3 regions of the Aminipila terrae genome follow, and region 2 is predicted to be linked to each of the others. Evidence: riboswitches for the same ligand, from Rfam matches in the RefSeq annotation. Region 2 holds a riboswitch; each other region holds the start of a gene.
The links. A riboswitch is a leader RNA that binds a small molecule or an ion and turns the genes downstream of it on or off. The one in region 2 is predicted to bind cobalamin.
Positions count from the first base shown of each region.

Region 1: linked by a shared signal. The riboswitch ahead of Ami3637_RS02495 (enhanced serine sensitivity protein SseB C-terminal domain-containing protein) and the one ahead of Ami3637_RS08915 (PQQ-binding-like beta-propeller repeat protein) in region 2 are both predicted to bind cobalamin.
Region 3: linked by a shared signal. The riboswitch ahead of Ami3637_RS02410 (S-layer homology domain-containing protein) and the one ahead of Ami3637_RS08915 (PQQ-binding-like beta-propeller repeat protein) in region 2 are both predicted to bind cobalamin.

Region 1 is NZ_CP047591.1:531,618-542,785, forward strand. Features, by position in the region: gene Ami3637_RS02465 (hypothetical protein) at 1-135, opposite strand, end outside; gene Ami3637_RS02470 (M20/M25/M40 family metallo-hydrolase) at 108-1,607, opposite strand; gene Ami3637_RS02475 (homing endonuclease associated repeat-containing protein) at 1,607-2,656, opposite strand; gene Ami3637_RS02480 (arginase family protein) at 2,683-3,474, opposite strand; gene Ami3637_RS02485 (3'-5' exonuclease) at 3,467-4,858, opposite strand; gene Ami3637_RS02490 (UvrD-helicase domain-containing protein) at 4,884-7,043, opposite strand; gene Ami3637_RS02495 (enhanced serine sensitivity protein SseB C-terminal domain-containing protein) at 7,165-7,902, opposite strand; cobalamin riboswitch at 8,080-8,291, opposite strand; gene Ami3637_RS02500 (S-layer homology domain-containing protein) at 8,405-9,472, opposite strand; gene Ami3637_RS02505 (DUF4430 domain-containing protein) at 9,679-11,168, opposite strand, start outside.
Region 2 is NZ_CP047591.1:1,861,795-1,872,962, reverse strand. Features, by position in the region: gene Ami3637_RS08935 (InlB B-repeat-containing protein) at 1-1,219, opposite strand, end outside; gene Ami3637_RS08930 (InlB B-repeat-containing protein) at 1,159-4,926, opposite strand; gene Ami3637_RS08925 (hypothetical protein) at 5,025-6,125, opposite strand; gene Ami3637_RS08920 (hypothetical protein) at 6,161-6,568, opposite strand; gene Ami3637_RS08915 (PQQ-binding-like beta-propeller repeat protein) at 6,680-8,392, opposite strand; cobalamin riboswitch at 8,604-8,816, opposite strand; gene Ami3637_RS08910 (hypothetical protein) at 9,215-9,592, opposite strand; gene Ami3637_RS08905 (hypothetical protein) at 9,602-10,681, opposite strand; gene Ami3637_RS08900 (hypothetical protein) at 10,641-11,168, opposite strand, start outside.
Region 3 is NZ_CP047591.1:511,872-521,112, forward strand. Features, by position in the region: gene Ami3637_RS02410 (S-layer homology domain-containing protein) at 1-3,080, opposite strand, end outside; cobalamin riboswitch at 3,411-3,593, opposite strand; gene Ami3637_RS17205 (hypothetical protein) at 3,747-3,917, opposite strand; gene Ami3637_RS02420 (energy-coupling factor transporter ATPase) at 3,935-6,337, opposite strand; gene Ami3637_RS18160 (DUF4430 domain-containing protein) at 6,310-8,034, opposite strand; gene Ami3637_RS02430 (S-layer homology domain-containing protein) at 8,046-9,241, opposite strand, start outside.

The DNA.
Region 1 (11,168 bases), 1.3 Mb from region 2:
CAATTGAGGAAGTCTTTCAAAAAGATCCTTTTTATAAACTCTTTCTGTATATTTATGTAAGTCTTTTCCCCATGGTCCCACATTTAATACTGGCATGGATTGCTCTCTTATGGTATCAAGTGGTATATAATACATATCCCCCAGAAAAGCATATTATCCTGAATATAGTCTATATTCTCCTTATTTGCTGTGAACATAGCATAACTTAAATCCGAAATACCTGTGAAATAATTCTGGGTATAAATCCCGTTTCCTGTTTGCTTTCTTGCATATTTATCCAGTTCAAATATTAATTCATTAATCTCTCTGCCACTATCAAGCATGGCGTTATTGGTACTTGGATAATAGGGAGGTGCCAGAGCAATCACCACAACTGGGGATAAATCGCTATAGTATTCCAGAGTTTTTTCCATTAAATGGTACGCTCCGTCTATTCTGGTTAATTCACCCTTATCTATTTTTTCTTCAAGCTCTTTCTGAAATTCCGCTATTTCTTTTTTAAATAGTTCGCCTTTTTCTTCCAAAATTTCATTGTAGATTTCACCATAATATTTTACATTTGGCTTCCAGTCCATTTCTCCATAATCCATGTCCGTCAGGCTTCTGTATTTTTCATAGCTTAACTCCATATCTGAAATCACTTCTTTAAATGCTTCCTCACTAATGGCTTTTAATCTGTCTAAAATTTCCTTGGGTGGCTTATTAAGAGATAATACAGACATATATCCACCTGCTAAAAGGGGTAACGAAACATCATATACATCTTTTCTGTCCTTAAAATATAACCAGGCTGGTGGAGGGGTGACAGTGTTTCCTGCCTTTTCAATGAATTCTGGGTTTAATTCCGTCTTTCTTACAATAGCAGACAATAAATTAACCGGATTTAGCCCTTTATAAATTTGTCCCACATGTGCAAGTTTTCCTCTCACCAGAAAAATAGGCATAATTTTACCGACAGAACCATCATAGATGGTTATGTTATTTTCATCAATTCGGTCATGAGGTTCCACATTTAAAAGTAATACATACTCCAATCCATGCTTTTCCTTTAAGTCTCTCAGCAGGTTAACAGCTGACCTCATACCCGCAGACAGATTCTCTTCATCCGGGACACCAATCAGAAGAATATTTCCGCTAAATTCTTCCCGCAGGCTATATTCCTCAAAAAGAGACAGATGGATGCACCCTCCGCCTTTCATGTCAGAAACACCTCTGCCAAATAACCACTCACCAGAGTTTAAATCCTTCCTGGTAGCCTCATCTAATTCAACTTTTCCTTCAAGGAATAATTCTTCCAATTCAGAAGGTTTATAAGCATACTCTTTATACTTCCCAAAATCATCAATATCTACAGTATCCGTGTGATGCAGCATAACGATAGTCCTGTTTCCCTGTCCTTTTAATAAGGCCCAGGGAATCCGCCTTTTTAAACAATCCTTTTCAATATCATAAAATCCGCATAGTTCTGGATTCCTGTTCAAATATGGAATCGAATCAAACCATTTTTTAAAAAAGTTTTCATTATTCCTTTCCAGCTCTGTTCCAGTATGGGTAATTTCTTTTAGATAATTTAACAAATTTTTTTCAATTCTATCTGCTCTGTTCATTATTTTCCCCCCTTTACTCTACGCCTGATTTTCTGAGTCTCCGTTTTGTCTAAAGGCACTGCGCCCACTTGAAACAGCACATTCCGATAGCTTCCACAGGTTTTCATCAATCCATTGTAAACGGCTTCTGGCAATTCTTCCTTAATGGGAGTACGTCCCAGTTCGTTAATAATTAGTCTTAATGCCGTTAAATCTTCCTTTTCTTTTTTGTTTAGTTTAAGTACTTTATATAAACCATTACTTAAAATTTCCTTATGTTGTCTGCCTTTATTTTTTTTATCATCCAGATATGTTTCTGTAAAAGACTTTGGCTTTTCTATTGGTTTCATGCCTATCTGATATAATGTGTTACGCCATGTTTTACATTTTATTTTTAGTTGTTCTCTTACTTCCTCATCAACTTCCTTTCGGAGGGGAGATCTTCCAAGTTCAAGGGCTTTATCTTTTATTTTTTCCAGCATAGCTTTTTCTTCATCTGAAAAGTCTTCCACTAAAAAAAGCATGTGCGTATTTTTCCATTCCTGATTTATGCCCGCAGCATCAAGCACCTGATTCCAAGTATCAAACTTATATTTTAGTGCTTCAACATAATTTTGCATTTCAGTTAAGTGAGGTGGTCTATGAAGTTCATCTGCTTTTTTGCGTATCAGCTCAAGAGTTTCCTGGCATTGTTTTTCTCTTTCTTCAATAATCTTATAGCTATGCCCTCCACTGCCAGCCTTCGTAGACATAACTGCTGCTTTTAATGCTTTTGGCCAGTTTCCAAACCGATGTTTAATATACATGTGATAAACCCAGTAAACTTCTTTCTGGGTAGGCACATGATCCAACTCTTTTGCCCTGTTCCTGATATAATTGCAAAGTTCTTCATCTGAAAAGCTTTCATACAACTCTTTCCCTATTGCGGACTTTATCTTGTAAACACTCATCAGTTCCTTATGTTCTGCAGATTGTAAATCGTATTGTAATCCACCATGTGCTGCAGCATTGGATGCAAGGTTCTCCAGTTTTCTTTTATATTCGTTGATTTCATTTAATTCTATGGCCATTTTATCCCTTTTCTCATATTATATGTTTAACTTTTATATTGAACGGTGTGACAGTTCATCCTGCACAAATTTCTTTCATTTTTCAAAAATCTCAATAGATTTGCATTTACTTCATCATTTTTTTGTACTGCACGGAGCTTCCCCTCTTCGTTGGCACATTCCCCGCAAAGATCAATGCCAATTATATTTTGCTTGGGAATAATCCCATGAAGAATACTTTTCAGTTCCGTCAGTTTCATATCTCCCTGACTCCAGTTTGTTTCCAGTATATTTCTGCTCAACACATCTTTATCTATAGATATATAAACCGGATACTTTCTGTTCAATCCTTGTAATTCTAAAAAATCGTCTTTCTTTATTTGTTCATTATCAATGCAAATCAGCCTGTCTTTATATTTTCCAGTTAAGGCTTTTTTCTGTTCTTTGCTTATGCCCATTAAAATAATTTTATCAATATATGTATTGTTCTCCAGGCACTGTGCAATCCATGAGCCACAACTGAGAATGCTATAAAATGCAGGCTGCTGCATATCTGAATGATAGTCAATCACAATCAGGTTAAACTTTTCTTTTATCTTGTCTATCCAGAATTTTGTGGCATAATGGTAATTACCTGAATCAATAAAATGTAACCCTTGGGGAGACATATTTTTGATTCTTTCTCTGATAAGCTTTTCCGCTGAATCGTCACAATAACAGTTTTTTCCCTGAAGACCGGAAAAATCCAGCCATATGACATTTTCATCTTTATAAAACTTCTCGTATTTGTAAATTCCTGAAAAGTTCATAATTGTTATATAGTTTCTTTTCTCACTCATATTCAATTATAATCCCCGCATTCATCAAATAAATATATGCATCCTTTACCTTTACACCTTTCACTACTTCTATGGCTTCACGGTAAAGTTCAATCTGTTCCCTGTAAGTTTCCTTAAGATAGATAATTTCATCCGGATCATGAGGGTTATTGACCTTATTGGTTTTATAGTCCAGTAGTATGTATTCATCTCCTTCTTTAAAATAGCAGTCGATAATACCCTGTACGATTATATCTTCCCCTTTAATTTTTTTCATTAAGTTAAAGGGGGTCTCTCTATATATTTCATCTGCTTGGGCCATTCTTTTGCCTAAAGATGAGCATTGAAACTCCACTATCATTTTTGCATGTTTTCTGGCCTCATCCGCTTCTTCTTCAGTAAGCAGCTGCCTTTCTTCAAGTTCTGTAACAAAACATCGGACATAATCCAATGCCTTATTCCCCTTCTCTAAACATTCAACGTAACCTTCTCTGAAATTCCAATGTTCTAATACATTATGCATAATAGTCCCACGTTCTGATGCACTAAATCCAGTTTTAATGTCTTGTGCAAATTGAGGAACTGCCAATGCTGCTTCATAAGAAGTTTCATAATAAAGTCGTTCATATTGTTCGGGAGTGATGCTTTCTTCCGACAAAAATCCGCTTATCTTGTTAAGCTTGCTAACAGAGAATTTTGATTTTAACAATCTGGCATAGTCAAATCCATATTTGAAAGATAACTGTTTATCAATCTGGGCATAAATCTCCGCAAAACCTGCCATCTGTTCATTCTTCACCTGTTCTTTTTCTATGTTATTGAGGAATTCCCTGAGTTGCTCCCTGTTTACATGGTTTCTCACATTATCAAATGAAATTTCCTGTGCATTATGGTGATATACTGAAATACTGCTCTCTGAAATAACTGGCATAATCATATCCAGGTAACTGGATGCTCTGAATACATCCGGTCCATCCATACCAGTCTTTGCTTCCTGGTATTTCTCCAGATCCTTTACACAACCCAGTAATACAAGCTTATCCTGTGCCCTGGTCAGTGCCACATAAAGAATTCTGACCTCTTCCTCCATGTCCTCCTGTTTTCTCTTGTTGTCAATAGCCATCTGAAGTAATGTTTTTTTATAAAAATGTTTTTCTCTTTCTATGTAACGAATACCAAGTCCAATGTTTTTATGCAAATCAATTGGCTTTCTGGAATTGGCATTATTAAACCTTTTTCCCATACCCGCTACAATAACCATTGGGAACTCCAATCCCTTGCTCTTGTGAATGGTCATAATCCTGACAACATCATCATTTTCCCCTACAAGAGTTACCTGGCCCATGGGGACTTTTTTATCTTTGACAGCATCAACATAGGTAATAAAGCCGTAAAGACCTTTCATCTGGGATGATTGAAACTGAACAGCCTTATCTATTAAGGCTCTGAGATTTGCCTGTCTTTGTCTGCCCCTGGTAATGCCCCACAAAGGTAAAGTATCCAGTATCCCATAACAACTTCCAGATTAATTCATCTAGTGGCATGAATTCAGAAACCTGTTTCCACTCTGCCAGTTTTTTTAGTACGTCAATACATTTTTCTGATAAAGTGCTATGAATATGCGGATTTATGGCTGCATATCTGTAAAATGCCTCATAATAGGATGTATTCTTGCAGTTACTTCTTATCTCTGCCAGTTCTTCCACAGTAAAATCAAAAATGCAGGAATGTAATACACTTATTAAAGGAATATCCTGTCTTCTGTTATCAATAATTCTTAATAAGTTTAAAAATATCTGAATTTCAAGGGTATCAAAATATCCGTCACTGTCATTTATATGGGATGGTATATCCATCTCTGTAAGCACCTGCTGGAATTTATCCGCATAGTTTTTCTGTCCTCTCATAAGTATGACAATATCCCGCTTTGTCATAGGTCTTTCTATATTGTTCTTTGCATCAAAGATGCTTTTGCCTAAAGATTCTTTGATAAGTTTTCCAGCTATGAAAGCTTCCATTTCTGCAGACTTCAGTTCACGGATTTCTTCATCAACATCCATATCCTCCGTAATTTTCTGATCTACCAGATGTAATTCTGCCGGATAATCAAGCTCTCCCTCATAGGATACCCCTTTATACAGGGCTGCATCACCATCATAGCCTTCCATGAGTCTTGCGAATAAATCATTTACCGCTTTTATAACATTACCTTTACTTCTAAAGTTTACATTTAAGTCTATCTTCTCATCCTGTTGGTTTTCCTGTTTCTTGAAACGTTCATATTTTTCAACAAAAATTTCCGGTTCTGCCAGTCTGAATTTGTAGATACTCTGTTTTACGTCACCAACCATAAATAAGTTATTTTCACCTTTGATAGCAGCGATAAGGGTATCCTGTATAACATTGCTGTCCTGGTATTCATCAATAAAGATATATTTAAATTTATTTCTGTATTCACACGCTGCCTGTTCATTCTTTAATATTTTTAAAGCATAATGTTCTATATCATTGAAATCAATCAGTTTTTTCTCTTCTTTTTTTTGCCTGTAATGCTCACTGAACCTTTTTACCAACAGCGCCAGTGTCTTTGCATATGGATGAACTTTATTCATATCTTCAATGTACTCATGCAAAGGCCGTGAAAAATAGTTCTGCTTTATTTCCTTCAGCGCATCTTTGCATCGTTCACGGTATATTGCTGCGAACTCTTTAACTTCATCAAAGGGCTCTTTTTCATCCTTCGTGGTTACCATTCTTGCATAAGAAATTTTGCCAAGATTTTCACCAAACTTCTGAAAATTACCTGATTCAAAAGTTTCAATGGCTTCATCAATAGCTGCTAAGTCTTCCCTGCACTTTACCGCAAACTTTACTGCTCCCGCTTCTTCAAAAATTTCAATAGATTTATCGTAGTTTGTTCTGGCATAAAAAAGTTCTTTTTCTACATATTCCTTTATCTCTTTGAATAAACCGGATTGTAAAAAATTTTCTTCATCCATGGCTAAATTTTCTACACTATTTTCAAGCCATTCCCACGGTTCGGGTACACTTTGTATAGTCTGGAATACTTCCCGTATCATTTCTTTTACTGCATTTTCATTTTTGCTGGAAGCATAATTGTTCAAGAACGTTGTAAAATCAACATTATCCTTTTCAAACATTTCTTCAAACAGCTCATCCATTGCATCTGCCTGAAGTATGATCTGTTGAGCTTCATCGCAGATCTTAAAATCAGGATCAATTCCAATCACATGAAAAAATCTTCGTATAACTTCCAGTGCAAAGGCATGGAAAGTGCTGATATTGGCCTTATATATTATGTTCAACTGCCTACGCAAAAAAGCTGTATCTCCTGAATTCTTTTCAATCTCAGAGGTTACAGCCTGAACGATTTTTTCTCTCATTTCTGCTGCTGCTGCATTAGTAAAGGTGACTACCAGCATCTCATTGACAGAAACACCTTCATCTATGATTAATTGTTTAATCCTTTCAACTAAAACAGCAGTTTTACCAGAACCTGCCGCCGCCGCAACCAGCATATTTTTATTTCTAAGCCCGATGGCTTCGGCCTGCTTTTCAGTCCATTTCATATCCAACCTAACCTTTACATTTGCTTAACTTAATCTTTTTTGTTTTATTTAAGTCTCTTTTATTCTATAAAGAATTTTTGGATATTTCAACAACTAATTATATTTTTATCCTGATTCTGGGTTAAAATAAATTTTTATTACTCACTCGGTTATATATCCTTGCTGGTTCTATTTCTTTAACGATAAGATCTTTGGTCTTTTGAACAAGTTCGAACATCTCCCCTTGTTTCATGTATCCCTTCATTATATCTGCAACTCTTGGGAACAGTTCCTTCTTTTCCCCATAAAAATCAATGAGCAGCATCCAATGCTCTCCATATGCATTTTCTCCCATGACTTTCATTAACCAGGCAGCCTCAACCTCAAGACTTCTTTCAAAAAACCGTTTTAAGGCTGATGTCATTCCGCTGGGTACACTGTCTGGCATTCTCAGGCTCATTTGCCCAGTATATTCTTCTCTTCGAACATTCATTCCTGTTGCCTGGGAATCTATTATATCCATTAAATTTTTGTCCAGAACTATGTTTTCTTCATAAGGAGCAATGGCAATTCCATTTATCTCTGGTTCAGCATCGATTATAATATATTTAAGCTTGTTATAGGGTATTTGTATCAATTGCTCTTCTTTAAATCTGCCCAAATTTGACTTCTTATGTAAAAAAGCTGGAATTAATTTTTTTCCATCTGCAGTCATTAACAGAGCAAAAGTCTTCTTGTTGTTTCCATGCCCAGAAGAAACATCAGGTACCCATAGCATCGTTTCATTGAGTTCTTTATAAAATTCCATCTCCGTTTTAAGAGATCTTTCCTGTGTCAGCTTTTTAAAGAAATCCATCAGTTGTGTTTTGCTTTCCAGCATATTATCCTTCCTCCCTTTTTTCCTATATTCAAACCTCATCTTTAATATTATTAATTTATATACGATTACAAAAAAACTGTGACTAATAAAGTCACAGTTCCGTTTTTAACTGTATATGTTTTAATGGGCTCTATACATGCTAAAATTGCAGCATATAAGCAAGCCTTCACCCTTACCGAAGTATATTCAATTTATGTTTGTCTTCTGACTTATGTATCATCACCCTTTGCCAATCTTCCCAAGTTTTCACTCAGTGACTGCTCTTTCTAAAGAGCTGCGGCTCGGACTCCTCACTTACAGCGGCGGTACCGTCCCGGATTCTAACCGGAGTTCCATCTTAGCCATTAACAGCATCAACTGTTAACGGAACATAAATTACATTATTTATTAATTTCTCTTTTCCCTATTTATTTCATATTATCAACAAATTTTACCTTTGTCAATTAGAAGAGAGAAGAAACACCCTAAGTCTGATAAAACAAGCTTAAGGTGTTTAAAATGATTACTTCATATAATTTGCAATCATGGCAGTTGCTTCTGCTCTGGTTGCCTTGTTCTTTGGATTAAAGTTATATGATCCTAAGTTATTCTTCTCTCCGTTTATGATACCTGCTTTCTGCATGACCGTAACAGCATCTTTTGCATAGCTGGCTATCTCATAATCATCAGCAAACTTCAAGGCTTTATTCGTTTCTGGAAGAGTTTTCTTAGAAATACTGGCGACATATTTTGAAATCATTACAGACATATCCTGCCTTGTAATATTTGCACATGGTGAGAATTTCTCGTTTCCTGTACCACCTGCAATGCCATTTTCAACTGCCCATGCCACAGCATTTGCATACCATGCATTTTCCCATACATCTTTAAATTTTGAACCAGTGTATTTACTCAAATCAGCTCCACTCATGTTAGCAAGAATCTGTACAAACTCTGCCCTTGTTATATTGCTGTCTGGTGCAAATACTGTGTCACTTTTTCCTTTAACGATATCTCGGGCTGCCAGATATAAAATCTTGTTTTTCGCCCAATGATTAATAGTATCAGCAAATTTTATTTCATTGTAACCAATCACATAGGTGGACCAGTGATTATTTTCCATAACAAAATACTTGCTGTCATCTGTCATGTGACCATTTTTAATAATTTCAAGCTTTCCATCAGGATTTAACCAATACGCCACAACACCTTCTGCTTTTTCACCATTTCCAAGAATATATGGAAGAGTGGCAGTGGCTGTTCCACCCAGTTGAGAAACGGTCTGACTTCCGTTCCGAGCGGTAAATTCATACACGGGTCTGCCTTTTAATTTTGCCTTGACTTCATCGGTTGCAGATGATAGCTTAGCCGTAGCACTTCCTTCTTCTGCTTTTGCCACACTAATGCTCAAATCTCCTTCCACATTCTTAGTCAGGCCCTTTATAATATCTTTATCAAAAGTTATTTCACCTATGACCGTATTTAAAGTGATTGCCTCCACAAAACCATTTGACAGGGTAACTATTGAAGACTTAGGTATAATTGTTTCTATTGATGAAGCCTTACTGTCTGAATTTACGTCTATTCTCAATTCTGGTACAACTTCAGTTTTTCCGTCTTTCTGCGCACTTTTTACTTTATCCTGTAATTCTTTTAGTGCCTTGGTTATATCATCTGATTTTAAAACAGCCTTCGCTTCGTTTGTTGTATCATTCAGAGTTGCTGTGGCTGTAGTTGTAACTGTGACATTATTGGTATTTTTTTGTGTTCCTCCTGTTATAGAACCTTTACTCCCTTCTACTCCAGGAATATACCCCCAACATCACGTCCTAAATCCTTTGTATAAAGCCATTCCACATAATCATTCTGGTAGACTCGTTCCAGAGCAGCTGAATGTCCTGGGAACTTTCCGTTTACCCGATACATCCATCCACTTTGATTGCCCCTGTCAAATTCAGACAGCCCATTAATTCCTCTTATGTAAACACCATATTTAGTATTTTTGTCTACCTTTAATGATGCTCCTGTTTTTTCTAACAGACTGAAAGCCGTCTCACCGGATTCAATCTCTATTTCGGTTTTAGCGTATTTGCCACCCCATTTTTCACCTACCGGACCATCTATACTGATATATGCTTTTTTTGAAGTTGGTACAACCGGAGAATCACCATTTAAGGATTTTACCTTTACTGTAAATTGTTTCTGAGTGCTTGTCCCATTTAAATATATTTTTGCGGTCAATAGCACAATGATATCTTCTTTGGCATCCCTAGTTACTTTACCGTTCTCATTAATGGCAAACAACTTATTTGGAAGCCATGTAACAGAAGTACCAAATAATCCGTCATTGGTTAGAAGTAAATCTCCTGTGACCTCATTGCTCGAATCAATGGCCCCACCAATCTTCAATGCTTGAGCTGCATCGTATACCAAATGCTGATTTAAAGTTGAATTATCTGGTAGTTTTGAAGGGTCTTCACAATACTTAAATATTAAATAACTTCCTTCTTCCACATTATACTGGTTTAATGGCTCTGTAATCCGGATACCATCTCCATCTTCTGTTTTTTTGTAAACATACCACTGCCCTTTACCATCAGTTTTAACACCTCCCAGCTCCTGAATAGCTTTATCGCCAGCAGTAATGCTTATCTTATTTTCCAAAGCTGTCTGCTGTAACACATCCAATATAGTTCCGCTTTTGTGTACAGAAGCATTCTCTAAAATCTTGCTGTTTCCTGTTTTACCGTAAATGGATATCTCTGCAGTGCCTTTTTCTTTCAGTCCGTCAACTGCATCTTTTAAGTTAAAATAACTTTGTCCAAAATAGTAATTCTTCATTCTATCTGCATCATTTTTAACCTGTAATGCAGCCTCATAAGCATTCTTTAAAGTGTCAAAACTTTTTGTTGTATATTTACCGTCACCATCTGTCACAAGGGTTCCTGCACTTTTTATTGTTTCTTCAAATTGTTCAGGTTTAACCCCTATTCTTCTCCATACACTATCACCGTAATATACATCTCCAAATTCAATGGCTATCTGTGTATTCACATCAGTTTTCCCAGCAACCTCTTGGTTATACAGCGTATCAAGAACTCCAGTGCCATCTTTTTTCCATTCTTCGTTAGTCAAATCAAAACCTGGCACACCAGCCTTCTGCATAGCCGTAAAGCCACTTACTACGCAGCCATTGGATAATGCAATACTTCCGCCATCTACTCCACCTGTATTAAACAAGCCTTTATTTATCCCCGTTTTTTCTTGCTTTTCCTTTAATGTTGCGA
Region 2 (11,168 bases):
CATTTTCTGCCAGTTTCTCAAACAGCCCTACATCCGTTATGTCTTTTAGTTTCTCATCTTCTATATTATAAGTAGTCTTCCAGTGAGCATACAGAGTAATAGTTTTTCCCTCTTCTTCTTCCTTTAAAGGTTCATTAAAGTTCCATTCCATCCATCTGACCGGATCCGTTGACCAACCCAAGAAAACATGAGACTGTTCAATGTCTTTTTGATCCTTTGCAGGCCCCCATGTTGGATTTTCAGGTTTAGTTACTTTATCTCCTATAATAAGCTTCTGCTCTGGAGGAGTAGTGCTTGCCCCATCTCCTGCCTTTGGTCCGTTCAGGTTAAATCGAATAGTTGTTTTTTCTTTGTATTTTGCATAAATAGTTGTATTCTCAGTAATCAAAGTCTCAAAATTAAATGCTGTATTCAATTCTGTGTCCATATACCATCCTACGAAAGCATATTGCTTACCTTCGATTTCTTTGATTGGATTTTTAGGAGGCTTTAAATCTAATGCTTTAGTTCCAAATGATATTTCTGTTTTTTTCAGCATTTCCTGATTGTCAATTTTTCCTCCTCTAAAGTCAAAGGTTACTGTAAATTTCTTATTCGCCTTTTCAGAAAAAGCTACACGAATATTCATAGACTTTCCACTTGGCAATTGATAATGCAAAGATTCCTTTCCGCTACCGCTGTAAAGTACCTTTCCTGCTGTATCTACAACTTCAAACAAACTGATGATATGATTTTCTGACGGTTTTACTTCAATGGTCTGTTCTCCTTTAAAAGACTTATAATTGACCCCATCTTTCAAACCTGCACCTGAAACAATACCGGCTCCAGTTACGCTTAGACTAATTTCATACACTGAAGGATGTGTTTCATCTGCAAAAACCGGATGTTCTATGCCTTGACCCCATACATTACTATGTACTCCTGTTCCACCATCCATCAGATAGGCTGCTCGCCCACTTTCAAAGTCCTCCAGCTTCATGGCTTTACTATAAGCCGCATCTGCAAAGGACTTTCCCGATGCTAGATAGTAACAATTTGTAATGTTTTTGAAATTGGTCCCTGCAATGCCTCCTACATTTACTGTAGACGGAGCTTCGATTATACCAGCATTATACGAATCATTTACCTTAATCTTTTCAGGATTCTCTTGGACTCCAATTAATCCCCTACCCCCTTTGCTTCGGAGGCAGTGCTCTTTACCTTTCCCGTATTGTAGCAAAGGGAAACAATAAATTCCTTTTCATTTACAGCACCTTGTGAAAGCCGTCCTAGAAGGCCACCCGTTAAATCCTGTCCGGAAATGGTTCCTTGATTATAAACTTTATATACATTTCTAATATCTTCACCGTATCCAGCCAGACCGCCTACATAATTGGAGCCTGCAACATTTGCCTCATTGGAACAGTTTTCTATGTTAGCTCCATAGTTTTCAACCTGCTGTTTGTTTTCGTAAAAACTTATTTTTCCAGAAATCCCGCCTACTTTATCTTCTCCTTTTATGCTTCCACTGACTTTGCAATCATTCAGCTTTCCCCCATAAGTCTCTCCTGCAATACCGCCAACTTGATTTGCACCAGTTACTGTTCCACTAAAGTTGGATCCCAAGAAATCGCTTTTGCCTGCGGCTCCCGTAAGGCCACCAACTTGATTGGTACCTTTTACAGTTCCACTGAAGTTCGAGCTTGAAAGACTAACTCCACCTATAGCTCCTGCAATACCGCCAACTTGATTTGTTCCTGTTATAGTTCCATCGACCCTTAAATTTAAAAGACTGCCACAGAGACCATCTTGTGAACTCTCTTCTGCCTTTCCTGCAATCCCACCAACGTAATTTCCGCCTTCAATCTTTACTTCATTTAAAGTTAAATTCTTCACCTCAGCAAAGCTTATGTTACCGAACAAACCTGCATAATCTGTTTTTTCACTAATAGTCAGATTTTGAATAACATGACCATTTCCATCAAAGTGTCCTGAAAAAGGAGCGGATTCGGTTCCGATTGGTGTCCATGAAGGAATATCCTTTAAATCCAAATCTGACATTAAACAGAAATAACAGCCTTTATAACTATTGCCTTCATTCACGCACTCCGCCAGATACTGCAACATTTCAACAGAATCAATAATACATGGTTCTTCTAAAGTTCCCGCTGACATAGCATCTACTTCTTTCCACTGGGCATAAAGAACCGTATCCTCTTTTATGACGTTACTAGAGAAATCCCATACTTTTCCTCCTACAGGTTCTGTATACCAGCCCAAAAATTTATACGCCGTATGTTTATCTTTATACACCCATTTTGGATTTTCAGGTTTGTTTACCTTTCCATTTGGCTCAATCTCCTGATCCTTAAACTGCTCTGGTATTTCTTCCTTTGACCAGCCTTCCCGGTTTAGATTAAAACTTACAATGAATTTACCGTGGGTACTCCACTTTGCGGTTAAAGTTACATCCTCTGTTACCGCTTCTGTAAAGTTATATTTTTGATTTCCCACATACCAGCCTCGGAAATCATAACCTGTTTTCTGAGGATTGACAGAAGGCTGTTTAAGCACTGTACCAAAAGGAATCTGTGCTGAAGGATCCGTATAATCTCCCCAAGCTCCACCATCCAAATCATATTTTATGTTAAGATTCCCTTCCCCTTTAGGTGCAAATATGGGTGTTATATACACATTAGCCGTAGGCATATTAAAAGATACTTGTGTTATTCTACCTGCCTTTATTTGTGTTTCTACTGCCTTTCCCGTTTTTATCTCTGTTACTTTTAACTGCTTTAAAAGCCAGTTATTATCTGCCGATACTGTAACATCTACCTTTGTATTTGCTTTTACATATCTAAAGGATTTGTCATTTAAACCGCTTATAGTAATAGTACCATTTTCTCCTTGTGTCAGTGATAGCTTATATACCGCTTTATTCTCGCTGTCAGCAAAAATGGGAAAGCTCTCACCCTGACTCCAATATTCTGTGCGAGCCAATTGACTTCCATGGTCAAGCGTATATGCTGCTTCTCCGTTCTTAAAGAACTCAGCATTTTTTGCTTGGGCACTCTCTCGATCCACAGGATTTGTGACACTGGTATCGAGATAATAACAATCCGAATTACCTGCATACCCTGTCCCAGAAACGGCTCCTGCATGTTCTCCAGAAATTTTCCCAGTATTAAAGCAACCATTTGCTGTATTTTTCGTATTTATGCTTCCTGCTATTCCTCCTACTGCTCCGCTTGATGCTGTTATATTAGCTGAATTAAACATTAAAGTATACGGCTCTTTACAGTTATAATTTTTTTGTATAGCACTTCCGATGATGCCACCTACGTTCGCCGTTCCGGATATAGTACCACTTATTACTCCTAAATTTTTAAAACTATGAATACAATCCTCCATCTTTCCGATGATGCCACCTACATTGCTTTTTCCATGTATATTTACATCTTCTAAGCACAAATTTCTAATCTGACCGTTACCTAACACATACCCGAAAAGGCCCTGATTATCCTGCTCCGGATTATTGATATTCAGATTGGAAATAATATGATAATCACCATCAAAATAGCCCTGAAATGGATGTTCTGCTGTTCCAATCGGTGTCCATGGTTGAATTTCTTTTAAATCAATATCCTCTCCTAATTTAAAATATTTGCAATTATATCCATCTTTTGTGTTTCCATTGTTCACTTTATCTGCCAATGCCTTTAAAGTTTCCGCATTTTTAATAATAAAAGGATTCTCTATTGTGTTGTTTTCAAATAAATCTACATTTTCCCATGCTGCGTAAAGTGTCAGATTTCCACGCTGAGTAATTTCCTGATCTTTTTCCCATTTTGTTCCTTTGACTGTACCTGTTTGTTTGTCTTGTTTTTCGGTATACCAGCCCAGCATCTTATATTCCATTCCTTCAGGAGCTGGTCTACTTATTTCTTTCAACTGAAATTTCCCGCCAAAGGCAAAACGTGTAGGTTCTTCAGATTCAGCTCCATCATAGTTAGGATCAAAAGTTACATATAAAGCATCTTCACACCATATGGCGGTTAAGGTAAGATTTCCAGTCACTACACTATCAAAATCATAAGACTGTTCTTTCTCTGGTTGGGGATTCTCACCAACATACCATCCCATAAGCGTATAACCCTTTTTTTCAACTGAAGGTTCCTTTAAAACAGCACCATATTTTATACGTTTAGGCATTGTTCCCTTAGTAACAGTCCCTCCATTTAAATCCCAGATAATATTCAGTTCATCTGGAACATTCTCACCTTTTTTCTCAAAGGTAGCTTCTGCAGTTATATCTTTACCTGGATTTTCAAAAGTAAATATAATGCTTCCGTCACTTTGATCTTCTCTGGATTTATTTACTTTATTTCCGTTACCATCATTTAAGCTAAGAAGCTTCAAAAAGAAGCCTTCATCTGGTTTTACTCTTACTGTAAGATTTTTCTTTACCAGATATTGCCCCGATTCTGTACTGTTTTCCAGCATGACAGAACCACCAGTAGTTTGCTCTTCTGCCTTATTAATCTTTAAGACGGCTTTGCATACCAAAGGATGTTCATTATCCGCAAAAACAGGATATTCCTTGTCTTGACCCCAAATATCGGAACGGTTTCCTTCCACTTGAGTATTTAGAAGGTAAGCAACCTCTCCAATAGAAAAGGAATCGCTAGGTTTACTTATAGCATACTTTGCATCTGTTGGACCTACTAAACAGTTTTCTAGGAAATAGCAATTTAAAACGTTACTAGAAGCACTTGGAACAATCCCTCCTTTTGAACCTATTGATTCTATATTTCCCACATTATAGCATGATGAAAGCTTACTATCACTGTATTTTCCTAAAATGCCTCCTGCATTCTGCTTGCTTGCATTGATGTTTCCAATATTATAATTATTGCTGACTTCACTGGAAACAATTTGTCCAGCCACGCCTCCGGCATAGCTAACTGCCGAGACAACTCCATCATTATGACACTTCAGAATTTTACACTGTCCCGCAGAACCAGCTATTCCACCCGCTATATCTTTTAATGCTTTAATTCCCCCTTGTTACAACTCTCTTTGATACTGGATTTTTTGCTTAAATCACCAATTATGCCTCCAATATAACTTTCGCCCTGTATATTTTTTTGGTTCTCACAAGCTGTAATATCGACGGTTTCTCCTCGTCCAATCACTCCTCCAACATATCTGCCTTTTACATCCACTTCCCCTTTGTTTTTACATTCACTAAACAGAGCAGGCTTATCTTGGTCAACTTCTGACTTGCCTGCTATTCCTCCTATATTCTGACCAGTAATATGAATTGTTCCATTATTTTGGCAACGGCTTAGCAAGCCGTTTTTAATTTTTCCAACGATCCCTCCTGATGGATAATCTTTAATACTTTTTTCAGTCTTCCAGCCTCCTTCAATTCTTCCTGTATTTATGCAATCTGTAAAACTACCCTCTTCCACGGAACCTACAATTCCTCCTGTTCCTCCTTTATGTGTCAAGTTTTTCTGTGCTTCTGATGAAGAGGTAATATTTCCATTGTTACTACAATTCGTAAAATCACTCTTTTTTACACACCCTACAAGGCCTCCAGTATGAGTTTCATTTTTTCTGGCATCTATAATGGAATTTAAAGTCACAATACTTACTGTATTACCACAATTAACAAATTTACTTTCTTCTGCACAGCCTACAAGGCCTCCTGCATATAAGTTTTTTTCTGATGTATTTCCCTCTATACTACCTTTTTCAGTCTTTACATTTTGAATAGTTGCCTTTTTGATATATCCAAAAAGCCCGATATATTCCAAGCTTGAAGTTTCGATTTTTAAGTTAGTTATTTTCTTGTCGCCCCCATCAAACACTCCGCCAAAAGGGTTTGCCGCCGTGCCTATAGGTATCCATTCTTCATTTTGCAAATTAATTTCTTTGGTCACGCTTATGCTTTTTCCTTCAAAGCTAGTTCCACTGTTGACCAATTCCCTCAATTTTTTTAATCCCTCTGTATCTTCAATAAAATATTCTTTTGATTTTGAGTTTGCATCATAATCCTTTATATTGACCGGTCCGCCTAATACCTCCTCAAGAACTTCCATAATTGGCTCAACAACTTTATCCTCAAGCAGTTCATTCAAGGTATCCTTTGATTCGGTTGGTTCAGTCTCAGTATTTATACTGCTGTCTGTTGTTTTTTATCTTCCCCAACAGCACTCCCTGTTGTTGCTGTTGTATCAATACTGCTGCCGGTTGTCTCTGTATTTTCTTTTAAACTCTCCTCAACAGTAAATTTTTCATTTTTGTCACTATCAACTTTGCTCTCATTATCTTGGGTTACACTCCCGTCCTTCGTGTCTGTTTCAGAATTTGTACCTTCATTCATATCTTGTTTTTCACTTTCAGTAATATCTATAGAAGAATCCGTCCCTTTTGCTTCGTTTAATTGAATCTTTTCCGTCTCACCTGCCTGCACTGTGATATCGCTTTCTGCATAGCTCCATACTGCCGGCATCACCTGTCCCAAAAGCAAAGCCATACATAGCACTAAACTCAAAAGAAAGTTTCTCTTTCTATGCTTCATTGTTTTTACCATCCTCTACTTTAAATAAGGATGTGTCCGTCACCTTAGGCGGGGGCACATCCTTTTCTTGTTTTGTATAGTTGCTCAGATTAGCCTATCTATCATTCTTTATTATTTTACAACATAAAAATGATCATAATCATTTCCAAAAGTCAGCACGCCACCACTGGAAGCCATACCCTGCAATGCATAGGTATCTCCCGGTGTCTGCCATACTTTTGCTCCGTTACTTCCATTGAAACAATATCCTGCTCCAGTTCCAGAATTTGTATTAAAGTATAGGTAATCTACGCCACCGTTTGTATATACCAATACAGAGCTTTGTACTGGTCCCGGTGTTGCTACGTTAGAAACCTGGTGATTTCCAGCCTTTGCTACCTTCTGAACGCCTCCAGCACTAAATCCACTGTAGTACCCTACATAAATATTATCTCCTACTACCGTTGGAGTAGAAGTAGAAGTTCCTGCTAGCTTAGCTTTCCAGTCTAATGTTGGTGTTCCTGCTCCCGGAGTAAAGCTCCATAAATAACCACCCTGGCTAGTAAAGTAAAGATGTCCGTCTACTAGTGAAATAGTGCTGCGCACATTCCCTGATTCCACTCCACCTATAGTGGATAAATTAACAACACTTCCTTCTGAAGTATTATCAAAATCATCACCTACCGGACGAGCATACAGAAAACCTTTATCTCCACCAAAGTAAACATAATCTCCATCTACAACAGCACCAGCCCAATAAAAACCGCCATTACCCGGATTAAATTCTTTTAACTCCTTATTATCCATGTCATACTGATAATATGTTCCTGCATTTCCTGACCATGTTCCGAAATACAGATAATCCCCATTCTTTACTATAGGAGTATTGATCTGTGCATTGTTTGGCACTGCTAAAGACAATTCTGTAGTAGGTTCTTCGTCAATATTTGTTACTTTTGTAATAGAACTGTTCTGTTCATACAATTGGCAATATTCAATCTCCACAGTATTGCTATCATTTCCTGAAATTTCATAGGTAAATTCCAGCGTATTATTTGTCCCTGTATTTACAGCAGATTCTGCCGTAGATTGGAAATTATCATTCAGATAGTAATGTCCATCGATTAGGTTAGAAGCGTTTAAGGTCTTACTTCCTACTGTAGTACCGTTAAGCTTAGCAGTAATAATCATATTTACATTGCTTCCGTTGATTTTTACGCCAGTGGCAGAACGATGAGTCTCACCACTAGTTAAATTAGTATTTGTCTGAGTCAAAGTAACAGTTTGGTTACCTGAAACAACAACCTTACCATTTTCCAAAGTTGTTCCTGCAGAAGATACAGACCAATCTGTGATTGCTCCTCCAGTCAATGTCAGCTCATCGTTATTTGCTTTCTGATTAAATCCGGATGCCCCCACATAGATGCATCGGTTTTCAGTATCCAGGTAAGGAGAGGATAGTTGGAATCCTGAACTCTGGGTAATCTGCTTTTCCCATACTACCTGTGGAGTAGATGCCGAACAGTCTATTTTAGCTAGCCTGCCGCCACCCTTATCATTTGCAACTTTATATCCGTCATAAAGTATATAAGCAAAGGTATTTCCATTTCTGGTTTCCATAACAGCTGCTGAATCCACACCATCCCAACCGGATCCATTTTTCGGCAGATCAATACGTGTGACATTTGGACTTCCGTTGGTTGGTGCTGCATTGATAATCCCGTTGTGAATATCATTTCCCTGGTAGGTTGGCCAGTCTGCAGCGTATGCAGTGAGCCCCATGCTCATGACCATAGCTATAATCATAAGGGTTGCTAACGGTTTTCTTAGCTTTAATTTTATCATTTCTTTTGTTCCTCCTTTGATATTAGATAATAAAACAAATATTTATACGGCGTAATTGCCATATTTTTTTTAATAATGCTCACCCCCTTTCTCTTTTGGACAACAAAAAAAGACTATAGCAAATCTGCCACAGTCCGTTTTCACTGTTTTCTTAATTTATTTTAAAAAATGAATTTAAAATACAATTCCCTGGTCATTTACCTCGTAACCGGTTACTTCTTCAATCCATGCAGGTCTTCTGACTTACGTATCCACATTTCTGCCCTCCTTCCCAAAAGCTTTGTTTGCTTTCAGTGGACATTTGCGTCACGCAAATGAATGGGCAGGAACTCCTCGTTTACAGCGGCGGGTCCGTGCCGGACTCTCACCGGCTTCCCTCTTAGCTGCCGGCTCCCGCCGACAGACATAGATATTTATTTAATTGAATAGCTCTTCTTGTCGAAATTTGTTTAATATTGTCGAAATTTCATAATTATATATAAAATGTAAATATTTATATTTTCACCAACTATAATATCACTTTAATTTCTATATTTCAACATTATTCTTAATTAAATATTTCTTATATTTTTTATCAAATACCGCCCACAAATTAAAACTGTTGGAAGGTTATATAACCATCCTCCAACAGTTTTAATTATAATGATGTTTCCTACAGCATCCGAATCTTATTCTAACTCATTGTATGCCAATCCTCTAAAACGTTCTACTTCTCTAATCTATTGATTATATATAAGTTTTATAATAGCCTTAGCTCTTGCTAAGAAAGTCTAAAGCAGTTTAGCCTATCTCCTTAATTCTGATTTAAATCTTTATCAGTCTTTATGCCTGCAATTTTTTTATTCCTATGCTCGACTGCCAAAAAATAGTGCTTGCTACTATAGACAGAACAATAATGATCATCAAACTAATATCACTAAATTTCCATGTTGTATAATAACTGCAGATTGCCAATAAAAAAGAACTTATACTTAATAGGAAACATGCTATGGATTCCAGTAAAGATCTTTTATACGCTCTTGCTTCAAAAGTCCAGTAAAAAAGTATACTACCCAGAATTAGCGATGATATAAAGTTAATATTAATTCCCAGTCTTGCAAAAGTTTGCGGTGCGTCTCCCCTCCTAGCAAGCATGGAAAAAATTAGTGTAAATATACCAACAATAGTAATAACCACGTCCAATCTGCGTCTGTATTTCATATATCTCCCCTACTTCTTTACCTTAGAATAACTTTCATAATACCCCGGTTTAAATGTTCCCTGATACCGGTACACATCTTTAATCTCTTTTGTAATTCTGTATGTATTTACGATACCACCATCTGTAATTATAAAAGAGATTCTTACAAATTCATTGTCACCACACTGCATGACTGCCTCTCGAAAACAGTCTCTTTCCCAAGCTTTTGAAAGATCATAGCAGCAAACAATTGCTCCTGCCAGAAAACTAGCCCTGGCAACGGATATAGTAACACCATATTCTGTGTATACCCAAGTACAAAATCCTGATAAAGCGGCCGCAGTTCCTGCATCCCACGCTCCTGCTGCTTTATCATACAGAACCTTTTCAATATGTGTGCCCTCCGTTATTAAATATAAATCATTAGCAATATCTTTCGGCAAATAAACGCACTGCCATACTCCTCCAAATATCGGACTTGTTTTATCCGCATACCATGTTCCCCCATCTGGAGAATGATATGTCTTTCCTATTAAATCGTACCAAACCTGCTCCCGATTCACAATCATTCTGTTGTTCTTTATCTGAGCATTTCCAAGGGAAACTCCATACCTTTTACTCCTACCGTTTAATTTCACTGTAGTGATACCGCTCTTTGCATCATACGTAATGATTCCATTTTTCTCTATATTTTTATGTGTAATTGTCTTATCGATTTCTCTTCCATACTCAACTATGAGTTTTCTTAAATATGCCTGATCAATGTTAACATCCTTATTCTCCCTGTACCTTATATCTGGATCATTTTTGTCTTCCCATGGCCAAATGATAGAAGGGTAAACTGGTGTATCTCCTAACCCTGTAGTGTCTAACATAGTGGTCATGTCTTTCTCCAGATATGAAATGTCACTCATTGGTCTCTCTAAATACTGAATGGGGTCTACTAACTGAATGTTCTTGCCATTTTTATCGCATGGCTTGCTATCCTTAGATTCACAGAAAACAATTTCAATTAATCCTTTCCCAGTGTTAGCGTCTCGTCCCATTTGTCCAACTACATCACCTTGTTTAACTACATCCCCAACTTGAACTTTCGGATAAGTGTCCATATCTTACTTGCATTGTAATATTGTTGTATTTAAAATCTACATAAAGAAGGTTGCCGTACGTAGATGAATAACCTTTATATGCCACTACACCATCGCAGACAGAATAGACATTGCTATTTGCCGTACCCTGAATATTCATCCCTTTATTTACCGCAGTATACTGTTCATCAATTTGTCCAAACCACAGCGTTACTTCAGATGAATCTGCAGGCCATAATAATTCTCCTGTATTATTAGGTATCGATGTCTCAGGCGGTGTCGGTGGCACATATCTTTCTCCTATTACATAAAAACTATCATTATCATTTCCAAAAGTCAGTACACCTCCGCTGTAAGCCATACCCTGCAATGCATAGGTCTCTCCAGGTGTCTGCCATACTTTTGCTCCATTGCTTCCATTGAAACAATAGCCTGCTCCAGTTCGAGAATTAGTAGTAAAATAGAGGTAATCTACTCCACCCTTTGTATATACTAATATAGAGCTTAG
Region 3 (9,241 bases), 1.4 Mb from region 2:
ATATCATCAAAGGAAATGTTATTATAACCTACCGCGTAATTAGAAAAATGATTGGTTGAAAAAGTCAGTATCTTTGTCTTGGAATCATATTTGCAGTCTTTAACTGTTTGTAAATTTCCACTGTCGTTTATATAATAAACAACAATTCCATTTACATTTTCACTCTCTGCTGCTGTATACGGTATTGAAACTTGTACATTATTTGCAAAATTAGAGATTTTCTTATCTCCTACCGTTAAATTAAAGTCAAAAATTGGTCTGTTGCCGACTTTCTCCTTAATTTTACTCTTACTTTCTTCTGAAATATTTCCTTCTTTAGCAATGTCTATTTTTCTTACTGACAGCTTGGCATCCCCATTGATGTTCTTTGACATAAGCTCTAAATTCTGTTTATCAAAAACAATATCTGCAAGAGGGGTTTGCACAGTTACAACATCAACCTTCTTATTTAGTTCCACCATAGAGTCTTTAGGCAGTTTGGTTTCTACCTCTTTTGCCTTATCATCTGCCTTTACCACTATCTTCACTTCTTTTTTAGCTGTAGAACCTGATTTTTCTGAGGCTTTTACAACAGCCTCTATAGCATCACTAATATCTTTTGTCTTTACTTCTGCCAATGCCTTTCCATCTTTATCTGTTGTGGCTTGCACTTCAGTTTTTCCTGTGGCTTTATCTTTTTCAGTTTCTTCCAGAGCCTTAATAGCTGATTTTCCTCCAGCTGCCTCTACTGCATCCGGATCTTTTGTCCAGTCCGTGGTATAGTACCATACGATATTATCTCCATCGTATAAATTACACTTGGTCAATGCATTAGCAGGAACTTTACCATTCACACTATAAAGCCATCCTGAATTTTTTCCTTTGTCAAACTCAGATAAACACTTGCCTGATGGGTTAGTTATAGAAGATACGTAGTTTTTATTTGATATTATATAATTAAATCCCTTTTCATTTAAAACTTTAGTAAATGCATGATATACGGTTGCATCTGACTTCACAGTAGTAGTTGTCTTAGGAATCCAGGTTCCTGCATCTGATTTTAATATAAATGACACATTAATTTCTTTATCAGACACTGGATCTTTAGGCGTTTCTTCCTTTCCCCCTGTTCCATTGGCATAGGCATCCGTTTTAGCTATTTTTGAGAAATCATACACATTGTATGGCTGACCATTTTCCATCACTTCTGATGCAGCAATCAATGCCAGAAAGCCCTGGACTGTGGCATATTCATCATACTTACCTTCAGTAACGTAAAATCCGTCATTTGAATCTAATTTATAACTCAAAAGACCATCAACTACACTTTTCCCATTTTTTATGAATCGACTGTCTGTATCAGGATTAATACCTAGTTGTGCCAGAGTGATGATAATAGAAGCATCACTGTAAGGATTCCCGTAACTTCCATTAATGTCCTGTTTCTCAGATAAGGCTAATATTATCTTGTCTATTTCAGGTTTTACATCCTCTCGGTTGTAGTATGGAGCTAATCCCTGCAATACCATTGCCGGGGTGTCTACTCCCCAACTCCAGTCCGCATTTTTTAGTTGATCAATCAAATAGTTTATATATATTATTTTTAAGTCATCAGTATTGTAGTTTCCCTGATTTAATGACAACAGCACATAAGGGGCTATTGTCGAATACCAACCCTGCTTTGCATCTTCCAGCTTAATATTTTTTAATTGACTGACCGCATCTATTTTAGTTTTGTTTACTGTCCATAGCGCTGTAGGATCACACCCAAAAGCACTCATTCCATTGATGGCGTTTGCAAACTTATTGGCATTGACAGATGCTTTTTTATCAAGAGTTGTAATATCAGAAACGGTCTTGTTGATAAATGCCTGCTTAGCATCTGGGGATACGACCTTAATTGTATCTGAAGAAGTATTTTTATAGGCACTCATTCCCACGGCTTGCCACCATGTTGCAGAAGATCCCCACCATTCAGAATTTTTAGCTGCATAAACTGATGCAATCTTGTCTTTTATTTCTTTCATCTGTGCTTCATCTTTGACAATCTTCGGATCCTTAGCTGCTTTAACTGTAATATTAAAAGATTTCGTATCTGATACACTTCCATAAGCAATATTAGCTGTTAGCTTAACTGTCTTTTTTTCACCTATGGTTTGAGTAACCGTTCCATCATTACTTATAGTGGATTGATCATTTGAGGTCCAAGTAATAGTAGTGTTGCCACTTTTCCCGTTGGCAGGTAGGTTTAAATTTTTATCTATATCATCTATTGAAGTATTTTCTCCTCCAAAATTACTAAAAGTGAGTTTCTCTTTATCTTCACGGACATATTCTTCTTTGTCTTCATTACTTACAGGATCAGTAACAATCACCTTACAGATTGGAGGAATAATATTTACCCCTTCCTTTTGAGCTGAAACATAATAAACCCCTGGATTTTCAAAGGAAATAGTAATTTTTCCATCTTTATCAGTAATCCACTCTGCACTTTCGTTAGCAGGTATATTAGCAGTACTCAGATCACCAATTAAAATTTTAGCTTGTGCAAGAGGCTTATTTACAGTCTCCTTATTCATCATTCCATTAGGTCCATTGATAATATCATTATATTTTAAAGTCAAAGACAACTCACTATTTTTATCAACAGTAACATTTTGCTTATCAAAACGTGCATAGATGTCCGTTAGATAATCATTATAAATTGTCCCTTCTATATCATCCCCCTCAAACACTGGATTCTGTCGATTTAGTACCATCTTACCATTAACAAAATAGCCAATGTCCATAGTATTGTTTCCCCAGAATCTTGAAAATACTTTATCTTCAGAAGCAACATAATCTCCTTCATAATATTTATTATGTGCTGCTACAAGTGCATCAAAGGCAGTAGCTCCTTTTGATACTGTAATAGGTACTCGTACCATACCAGTTTCACTATCTTTTGAAAATTGAAGTTGACCTTCCGCGCTTATGGTCACATAAACTGTTATCAAATCTGCACTATCTGCAAAAGCAGTCATGGGTATCGTGGTAAATGTCATAATTAATATTAATAAAAATGACATAGCCCTTTTTAGTAATTTATTTGTCTTTTTCATATGATTTTCATTTTCTCCTTCATTAACATTATTTATTTCTATAAATCATCGCGTAAGCGTTATCAAGTAGTTATTTACCTGTTTTCATCCCATAAAAAGGTAACAAAAAAACTGCAGCATTTCTGCTACAGTCCGTTTTCTCTGTAATATCCCCCTTATTGTCTGTGCCTAATATTTAAATTTCCTTATTATCAACAACAAAAACAAGAGAATTAATAATACAAAAAAACTGTAGCATATTGCTACAGTCCGTTTTTCTCTGTATGTAGTACGTTTAATAGTATAAAGAAAATACAAATATTTTCATCACTCTGCCGATTAACCGTCGGTTCGTTTCTAACATCCTATGCAGGTCTTCTGGCTCACGTATCAACGTTTCTTCCTGCCTTCCCGAAAACATTTCAGTGGCATATAGGAGAAACTACCCGTTTACAGCGGCGGTACCGCGCAGGCTTTTAACCTGCTTCCCTCTTAGCTGCATAGCTTATGGTCACCTTAGTTACAATTAACATGTTAGACATTTTAGCCTCGCAGAACATAAATGCTTTATTAAGTTTTACTATTAAATGGTAACATTAATATGTAATCATTGTCAAGATATCTTCTACATTATTCTACAAATTTCTACACAGTATCTTTATCTGATTTATCTATTGTTTTATGTAATCATTCCTGTATCAGCCCATATTTTACTTTAATTCGGTCCAGCTTTTCAAGCATGGCTTCTGCCATAATCCACAGAAAAAATACCGTTGACGTAGCATGGACCAGATCCACTGGAACTCCTCTCATATAGGCTAGTATAAACATTTCCACTGTTGGCTTTGAATAAAACATAAGAACCGACGCAGGATTTAAAATCCCCCATAAATAAAAAACGTAGCCAGGCCTCCAAAAATAGCCAGAGATATTTTATTACTTCTCAATATTCCCTTCCGGAAAAGCACCCCTGCCGTAAACCCTATTACACCGAATCCAAACATCTGCCACGGAGTCCAGGGGCCTTGTCCAAAGAAAATATTGGAGGCAAAGGCTATTAAAGCCCCTACCAGGAAACCGGTTTCACCCCCAAAGGCTACCCCCGCAATGATAACAATAGCTGCAATCGGTTTAAAATGGGGAAGCATAAAAAAGGCACATCTTCCAGCTACGCCTATAGCACAAAGTATAGAAATAACAATGAGCTCTCTTGCCTGAGGCTTTCTGTCCTCAAACATCATTACAAAGGGCAACATAGTTTCCAATATAATCAGCATGGAAATAAAATAATATTTACGGTCATTCAAATAATAGATACCAATAAAAATGGTAAGTGGTATCAGTAGTAAAATCATTGTTGCTGCTACTTTAGTTCTCTTAGAAAGCTTTCTCTCATTTAAAGCCACCTGATCACAAATGGTTTGTCTCTTTTTGGCTGCCTGTGCAGATTGCTGTTTTTTTTTCTCTAAGAACTTAAGCTTATTCTTTGATATATTCTGGCTGTTAATTTTGTCTCCTTTTGAATTTTTATACGAAGTGAATAAATCAAAGAAAGAATTCATTTGCTGATTTATTTCACAGATCTCAAGTTTTTTCTTTCCACCACAGACTTGAATGATATCATCCGCAGTAACCGCCTCCGGAACCAGATGTCTTGCCATACGGTTAGCTTCAGTAGTATAAAAACTGTTTCCGCTAAAAAACTCCCTGGGTGTTCCCTCTGTTACTATGTTTCCGTCAAAAAACATGGCACATCGGTCTGCGTACTTTGCGCAGAATTCCACGTCATGACTTACCATGATGATAGTAATGCCCTGTGCCTTTAAGCCTTTTAAAATACCCGCAAATATTTGTTTAAATTCCGCATCCAGACCTTTAGTCGGCTCATCCAGCAACAGGATTTTTGGTTTTAAAAGAAGAACCTTTGCCAGAGCTGCTCTCTGCTGCTCACCACCGGACAAGTCATAAGGATGTTGTTCTAAAAGGCTATTTAGCTGGCATAATCCAGCCACCGCATTTATTCGCTGCTCCTTTTCCTCCTTAGAAATTTGAACTGAAGAAAGCATTTCCTGTAAGTCCTTTTTCACAGACTTTTTCACAAACAGAGCCTGGGGATTCTGGGGTAGTACCCCTAAAAGGCCTCCAAATTTTTCATTATCCGGTATATCCGATAGAACTTTCCCCTCTATTTTTACAGATCCACGGTATGGTTTATTAATCCCTGACAGCAAGGATAAAGTCGTACTCTTACCGGTTCCATTTCCTCCTAAAAGAGTAAATAGTTCACCTTTTTTTACCTGGAGACTTACACCTTTCACTACATCCGGCAAGTCTTTTTCATACTTGAACCATACCTGATCCAGCTCTACCATCCATTGTTCTCTATTAGCATTCTTACTTTCTTTATCATTTTTTGATTTCTGTTCAATTAAAGGCAACAGAGGTTTACTCTCTTTAAATGTGTTTAGCCACACTCTGCCTTCTCTAACGGTAATAGGACATTCTAAATTATTAGGAACTGCTGCATAAACCTGCATAGGAACAGGCATTGCAGAAAACATTTTATGTTTCATCTTACTAAGTTCCTGCCCCACGTTCTTTGGGCAGTCATCTGCAATCACACTGCCTTCATCCATTACTATAACCCGATCGGACAAGGGTAGTACTTCTTCCAGGCGATGCTCTGTCATGATTACTGTAGTCCCCAGTTCTCGGTTGATTTTCCCTATGGTTGCCAGAAAGTCTGACGCTGCAATAGGATCCAGCTGGCTGGTAGGCTCATCTAAAATCAGTACAGAAGGCTGCATTGCCATGATTGCAGCCAGATTCAGTAACTGCTTCTGTCCACCAGACAGTTCAGATACATTTTTGTAAAACCAGGTCTGTATTCCAAAGAATGAAGCCATTTCTGCCACCCGGAGCCGAATGGTAGGTGTATCATATCCAAGACTTTCTAACCCAAAGGCCAGCTCATGCCATACCTTATCAGTAACAATCTGGTTATCTGGTGACTGCAGCACAAATCCAATTCTGGAACTTTGCATTCGCTGGTCTAAATTTTCAAGTTCTTCTCCTTCAAACAATATCTGGCCGGCCCGGACACCATGAGGTGACAAAATAGGTTTTAGCTGACGAAGTAAAGTGGTCTTACCACAACCGGAAGGTCCGCATAATGTAACAAATTCTCCTTGAGAGATGGTTAGATTAATGTCTTTTAATATCTGTTTCTGTGATTCAGGATAAGAAAAATTTAACTGTTTAATTGAGTAGCTGTCCACTGTCTTTTCTCCTGTTCATTAATAATAATTGGTACGATACATAATCCGGCATAAGCAATAAAAGGAAAATATGAAAATATTTCTAAGGGATTCCCTTTCATAGAAGGATAATATCGGAAATAGAGAATTCCAAAAATCTGACCTGCCAGTACGCAAAGTCCTAATCCTGCTATGGCCGCTAATGCCTTTTTATCTCTGGAGTCAAGATGAAATATAGAAAATGCCGTTCTTCCCGGCAGTCCATAGCCTCTGCTCCTCATGCTGTCTGCCGTCTCAATGGCATTTTCCAAGGCCCATGTCACCATAATAGATAAAATAGTTATCCCGTTTTTTGCCCGTTGTATAACGCTTCCATTAGAAACATCTCTACCAACACATTTTTGTGCATTAGATATTACTTTTATCTGGGCTTTAAACCGGGGCACAAACCTGAGTATCATAGAAAGTATCAATGACAATGCAGGAATAATCCTGCCAAATAAATATACAAATTTATCGGAAGTCATGACCTCATTGTAACAGGAAAACCAGCATATAACCGCCGCCAGCATAGTAGCTGCTGCGACTCCATATAAAATTGACTCCAGAGTCAAGGGATTTCCATTAGGCAAATAGGTTAAAATGGTAATACCCGCATGGTTAAATGCCGGATTAATAATAGCCGTTACAACCAACATAGGAAGGAGTATTAAAAAATTAAATCTTGCCGCTTTTTTACCTTTAATATAAATTGAATACCAAAATGCTGCAATCAGGGAAACCGTTAAGCAGACAGGATGCATCAATACCATAGAAAAAAATAGTACCAAGGCAAAGTATAAAAAATTTACAAAGGGATGATAAGAAGAAAATGCATCTGCATAGCATTTATTTTTCATCAAATCCGCCCCAACATCGCGGCCCAGATCACAGGTATAAACCCATTCAATCACATCTCCCTGCTTTATCTGATATCGGCTGCATCCATAATTAGGGAACCATCCATTCACTTTATACATCCATCCTGATAATTCTCCGCAATCAAACTCATAGAGATTATGTATTCCTTCTATATAAGCGGAATTATAAATTGGAGTATTGGAAAACTCCATATGTATTTTGTTCTTTTTGGTCTCTCTCTGAAGCAGATTAAATACACTTTCCCCTTCATAAAAAGTTACAGTGGTAGCAGGCATGATAACCCCGTCTTTTGGGACTAATTCCACTTTTTCTTTATTCAGATTGTTCATATTGTCCAAAATAGTCTTGCATTCAATAGACATAGTACAAGTCTTTGCATTCTTAGTCACGCTAACAGACCCTGGTTCTACTGGTACAGGTTTTCCGTCTGGTACTGGATCCGTCTGGTATTTGTCTTTTCCCGTTGATGGATCAATTGCCATTCCTTTGGATTCACTATAAGCCACATCTTTTTTATTCACTTTAACTTCTGCAGTTTTTACCGCAGGCTTTGTTGTTTCTACTGCCTTTTCAGTTTTTAAGGCTTCTTGTGTTGTAACCGTAGCGACCTTTTTTTCTGTGTCTACAGCGACCGCACCCTTGCTCACTTCATCTTGTTTCGATGCTTCTACAGTGGCTTTACTCTTTAAATCAGAGGAAGGGCTGCCTTTAGCAAACCCTCCGCCCCACAAGAATGTAATCGACAATACAGCAATGATGGCAAGTGCTGCATAGATTTTATTCTTAGTAATTTTCACAATCTTATCTCCTACATTAAATCAGCTTTACCTAACATACGATATAACATTTCTGCAATTTCACAGCGTTTAATTGGTGCTTTAGGGGAAATTGTCAAATCAGATTTGTCTAAAACATCATTGCTATAACAGAATGCTAATGCACTATTGGCCCATGAGGCTGCATCCACATAGTCCGTAAACTGTGCAAGTGTATTCTGTATGGTTGCTGCATCCATATTTGTATTCATGCCGCACAAAGCAGCCGCACGGGCTACCATGCTTGCAGCTTCCTGTCTTGTAATACTTCCATTTGGATTGAAATCTGTTGCAGATATACCACTTACAATTTTATATTTGTATGCAGTCCCTACATAGCCTGCATACCATGCCTTATCGGGCACATCTTTAAATACATTGTCAGCTTTTGGGGTAAGTCCAAGTGCCTGTACCACAATAGTTGCAAATTCTGCCCTAGTCATAGTTGCATCTGGTTCAAAAGCAGTATCGGTTTTACCGTTAATAATACTCCTGGAAGCTAAAGCTTCAATTGCTTTTTGATTTTTATGCCCCTTAATGTCTGTAAAAGTCCTGCCTTCTTTAGTAACTGGCATTGCTTTCACATCGGCATTCTTATCTTTTAATCCTGATACCGTTTTATCAGTACCAGTAGCCTGAGTTGATGCTTCCGCAGTTTTCCCATCAGTCATTCTGTACATGCTGCTTTTTCCATCTAATTGTCTCTGAACAGAAACTAACGCATAAAATCCCTGCTCTGTAGCCATTTGATTAGCACTGGTCTCTGAAAGAATGTGCTTAAATCCGTTTCCTTTTATGTTGAACTGTAATATATTTTCTACTAATGTATGTCCATTTTTTACAAATCGGCTGTCATCCACAGAAACCCCCAGTTCAGTAAGAGCCACAATAACCTGGTCCGCACTTTCAGAATTGACTGTTCCCCATGAGCTGAATCCACCGTTTTCATTTTGTAGTTTAGACAGACATGCCAGAGCTTTTTCTGTAGCTGCTTTTACATCTGTGCGATTCTGGTATTTTGCCAGTGCCTGCAATGCCATTGCAGTAATATCCGTATCTGCAATTTCATCTCCTTTAGCTGCTCCTGTAGTTCCTCCTGTCAGTGAAAAACCACCATCAGCCAGTTGCCTTTTTAATATTTCATTTACATACATGTCTCTTGTAGCCTGGACTTCAGCATCTTTGTTTT